Regions from separate parts of the Thermanaeromonas toyohensis ToBE genome, predicted to be linked through region 1. Evidence: riboswitches for the same ligand, from Rfam matches in the RefSeq annotation. Region 1 holds a riboswitch; the other holds the start of a gene.

Region 1 (2,199 bases):
CCTTGTAGCCCAGGAAGCAGGAGATGAGCTGGAGGAGGGCCTAAAGCTTCTGGGTGAGCTTGCCCGGTACGCGGCAGAATTTGAAAGAATCCCTTGCCCTATAACTGAACTTAGAGTGGGTCTTAAATGCGGCGGCTCAGACGCTTTTTCCGGGATCACCGCCAACCCCCTTGTAGGCCTGGTGGCTGATCATATTGTGTCCCAGGGCGGTACAGCAGTCTTGACTGAGGTGCCGGAGATGTTCGGTGCTGAAACTATACTTATGGGCCGGGCTATCGATAAAGATGTATTTAAAAAGATCGTCCACCTTATAAATAGCTGGAAGAAATACTACCTTGACCACGGCCAACCAGTCTATGAAAATCCCTCACCAGGCAACAAGGAGGGCGGGATCACTACCCTGGAGGAAAAATCCCTAGGGTGTGTCCAAAAAGGCGGAAGTTCTGCGGTGGTGGATGTACTGGAGTATGGTGAACGGTGCCGGGTTAAGGGGTTAAACCTTTTAAGCGCACCGGGTAATGATCTTGTATCTTCCACCGCCTTGGCCGCCGCCGGGTGCCAGATTATCCTTTTTACCACCGGCCGGGGTACACCCTTCGGTACCTGCGTGCCTACCTTAAAGGTCGCCAGCAACAGTACAATTTACTTTAAAAAACCCCATTGGTTTGATTTTAATGCTGGACAGATACTGGAGGGTGAGGGGATGGAGGAACTAGCCTTAAAGCTTTTAGAACGTGTCTTACAGGTGGCTTCCGGCCAGCACGTCAAAGCAGAAATCATGGGTTATCGCGAGATAGCTATTTTCAAATCAGGGGTTACTTTGTGATTTACCTATAATCAGGTTTAGTTTCTCTTTAAATAGATTCTCCATTGACCTCGCCTAAAAGACTAGGCTATAATCAATAACAAAGATAATACTTAAATAGCTTTTCTCCGAGCCGGTCGAACCTACGGGCGAAAAACGGCCTATGGTAGCCGGCCTGGGTTCCTAAAGAACCCACGGGGTATGCCGGGAAACGGGCATGCCTCCCTACGCTCGGAAAGGAGAAAGGCCTTGCCTAGTGGACAAGTGCCCCGGTATCCTTTGCGAGCCGGGGCTTTAATTTTGCCTTGGGAGGGGTATTATAAAGTGAACAAGCAGGATGGGAAAGGATTACTTATTACCTTAGCAACTTTTTTACTCGCCTTATTTGGGCTTATCTTTCTTCCGGGGTGCTTAACTACCCAGAAGAGCTTAAGCCTACCGGAAAGGGAGCTTTTAGTTTTTGCTGGAGCAGCTAGCAAGCCCCCTTTAGAGGAGATAGCGAATAAATTCCAAGAAAAGACAGGTGTAAAGGTACGCCTTACCTTCGGCGGCTCAGGAACTGTTTTAAGCCAGATGAAATTATCCCAGCAAGGAGACATTTATTTACCAGGGTCTTCCGACTTTATGGAAATAGCCAAGAAGGAAGGAGTAGTGGACCCCACCACAGAAAGGATAGTTGTTTATTTACTTCCTGCCATCAATGTACCCAAGGGGAATCCCCAAAACATCCAAAAACTTGAAGATTTAGCTAAGCCTGGACTAAAGGTAGCCCTCGCCCGGCCTGATACCGTGTGTGTAGGGTTGTATGGTGCAGAGATATTGGAGAAAGAAGGATTAGCAGAAAAGGTCAAGAAAAATATAGTCACCTATGCGGAAAGCTGTGAAAAGGTAGCTAATCTTGTGGCCTTAAAGCAAGTAGATGCAGCGTTGGGTTGGGAAGTCTTTGCTTCCTGGGAACCCGACAAAATTCAAACTATTTTTCTCCCACCCGAAAAAGTGCCTCGTATCGGATATATACCCGTAGCTATCTCTAAGTACACTAAGCAAGAAAACCTAGCGCGCCAATTTATCGAGTATTTGACCTCTGAGGAAGGGAAAAGCGTATTCAAAAAATGGGGGTATATAACTACTGAGGAGGAAGCCCGGAAATTAGCCCCCCATGCGCCAGTAGGAGGGGAGTATAAGCTAAAATCCCCATGGTAAGAAGACCGGATCCTTTTCATATAGGGTTAGTAGGCCTGGTGGCCCTAATAGTGGCCTATCTAGGTCTTCTCTTTTTTTCTCAAATCACTTACTTAACTCCCGGTAGATTACTGGATAGCCTAAAAGACAAAGAAATCCAGTTTGCCTTAGGGCTTTCCTTAAAGACCTCTTTTTGCGCAGCGGGGATCGCA
Region 2 (2,199 bases), 820 kb from region 1:
TGGCCGGATCTGGGCTAGCAATCACCTGGAAGGACTTACCATTACCTTTACCTTACCTTTACCTGGTACTGGACCAGGTGAAATACCCCCTGCCAGGGTAGGTGAAAAAGATGGAGACTAAAGGGGCGCGGGTACTAGTAATTGACGATGAGCTTCAAATCCGTCGGCTTTTAAAAGTAGCCCTGTCTGGACATGGATACCAGGTAGAAGAGGCTGCTACCGGCGAGGAAGGGCTGGAGCAGGTCGCTCTTTATAAGCCTGATGTAATTATTCTGGATTTAGGGTTGCCTGATATGGATGGCCTAGAGGTTATAAAGCGGCTGCGGGAATGGTCATCTACACCTGTTATAATTCTTTCCGTGAGGGAACACGAGGCTGATAAGATACAGGCGTTAGATGCCGGAGCTGATGATTATGTTACCAAGCCTTTTAGTATGGGTGAGTTGCTTGCTCGTATACGCGCAGCCTTGCGGCATAGGGCAGGGACTACAGAGGAACCTGTATTATACTTTGAAGATTTAAAAATAGACTTAGCCAGGCGAAGGGTTACAGTAGGCGAAGAAGAGGTTAAGCTTACCCCTACTGAATACGAGCTTTTAAAAAATTTAGCCTTAAATGCAGGTAAAGTCCTTACCCACAGGCAACTTTTGCGGGCGGTTTGGGGTCCCCCGTATGAGAATGAAATCCATTACTTGAGGGTTTATATTGGCCAGCTTCGACGCAAGATAGAAGCTGATCCCTCTCGGCCACGTCACCTTATAACCGAGCCGGGGGTGGGTTACCGCTTGCTTTAAATCCCTGGATCATTCTCCTCTTGGCTTAAATAAATTTAAATCGTGTTCAAGAAGGAGTTTATGTGTAGCTGTCGAATATAAAAAAGCGAATCGAACATATGTTAAATTTAGTTTACCTCCGAGCCTTCCTGGCCTAAGGGAAGCCTCCTATGGCAGGTTGGCCCGGGCTTTTTAAGCCCGCGGGGTATAGCAGGGAAACCGCTATGCCTTCCGTTTCGAAAAGGAGGATTAAAGGGGTGAAACCCCACCTCCTCCGGTGGGGTTTTTAATTTGCTTTTCAATTAAGCGATGGGAGGTTTTTAAAGGGCATGAGGCAGAAGATAGCTTTTATATTGATCTTAGCTATCCTAATAGCGGGATTGATACCTCTAGAGGGATGTGGCCCCAAAAACGTAAAGGAAAGAGAAGCGGGGGTTCCTTTAAGTGTAGCGGTGGAATATACAGACCATGCCGCTTCCTTTTATGTGGCCCAGGAAAAAGGATGGTTTAAAGAAAATAATCTCGAGGTTACTAGCTTTAACGTCTATGCCACTGGGGTAGCCCTGGCAGCGGCTCTCACCAAAGGTGGGATAGATATGGCTTATATCTGCCTGGTACCGGCCTTGGCGGCTTATGCCAATGGGGGAGTACCTTTGAAAATAGTGGCTGGTACCCATAAAAATGGTTATGGTCTGGTAGTTAATACCAGTAAAATAAAGGAATTTAGAGATTTAGAGAAAGAAGAAGTAAAAATAGCCACCATGCAACCAGGAGCCACTACTGACCTTTTGTTTAACTTGTTAATTAAACAAAAAGAGTTAGACCGGGGGAAGATCTTGGCCCACACGGTACGCATGAATCCTGCCAAACAACTTTTAGCTTTGCGTTCAGGCAAAGTAGATGCTATTTTCGCTCCGGAGCATTTTACTACCCTGGCTGCCCAGCTTTCCGGTATGAAAATCTTGGCTAAAAGCCAGGATATATGGCCTAATATGCAAGGGAGCGTTTTAATAGTTACAGATAAATTTTTAAAGGAGCACCCTGGAGCAGTGAAAAAACTTATTTCCCTTAATAAAAAGGCCACTGAGTTTATAAATAGCCACCGGGAAGAAACGGCTAACATAGTAGCCCATAGCTTAAATCAATACCAAAATACCGTTAAGGAAGAGATGTCGAGTCCTGAGGCTGATATAAGTGTCACACCAGCGGTAATCAAGGAATCCATGTCCAACCTCGACTACAACCCCCATTTAGATGCCCAGGAGATACAAAAAATAATAGACCTTATGTATTATTATGGCTACCTTAAAAAACAGGTTAGAGCGGAAGAAGTGTTATATAGCGATTGAGGGAGAAAGACTAAGATGTTCTCTAAAAAAGATGGGAGGCTAACTTGGGCTTATTGGATACCTACCTTTCTTTTCCT

Evidence for each region. A riboswitch is a leader RNA that binds a small molecule or an ion and turns the genes downstream of it on or off. The one in region 1 is predicted to bind molybdenum cofactor.
Region 2: it holds a riboswitch for molybdenum cofactor, as region 1 does, so the genes downstream of both, B9A14_RS15335 (ABC transporter substrate-binding protein) here and modA (molybdate ABC transporter substrate-binding protein) in region 1, are expected to answer to the same signal.

The regions. Positions count from the first base shown of each region.
Region 1 covers NZ_LT838272.1:516,187-518,385, forward strand. The annotation lists gene B9A14_RS02465 (UxaA family hydrolase) at 1-826, shown strand, start outside; molybdenum cofactor riboswitch at 920-1,063, shown strand; gene modA (molybdate ABC transporter substrate-binding protein) at 1,130-2,008, shown strand; gene B9A14_RS02475 (ABC transporter permease) at 2,002-2,199, shown strand, end outside.
Region 2 covers NZ_LT838272.1:3,033,384-3,035,582, reverse strand. The annotation lists gene B9A14_RS15345 (sensor histidine kinase) at 1-121, shown strand, start outside; gene B9A14_RS15340 (response regulator) at 111-794, shown strand; molybdenum cofactor riboswitch at 899-1,036, shown strand; gene B9A14_RS15335 (ABC transporter substrate-binding protein) at 1,103-2,122, shown strand; gene B9A14_RS15330 (ABC transporter permease) at 2,138-2,199, shown strand, end outside.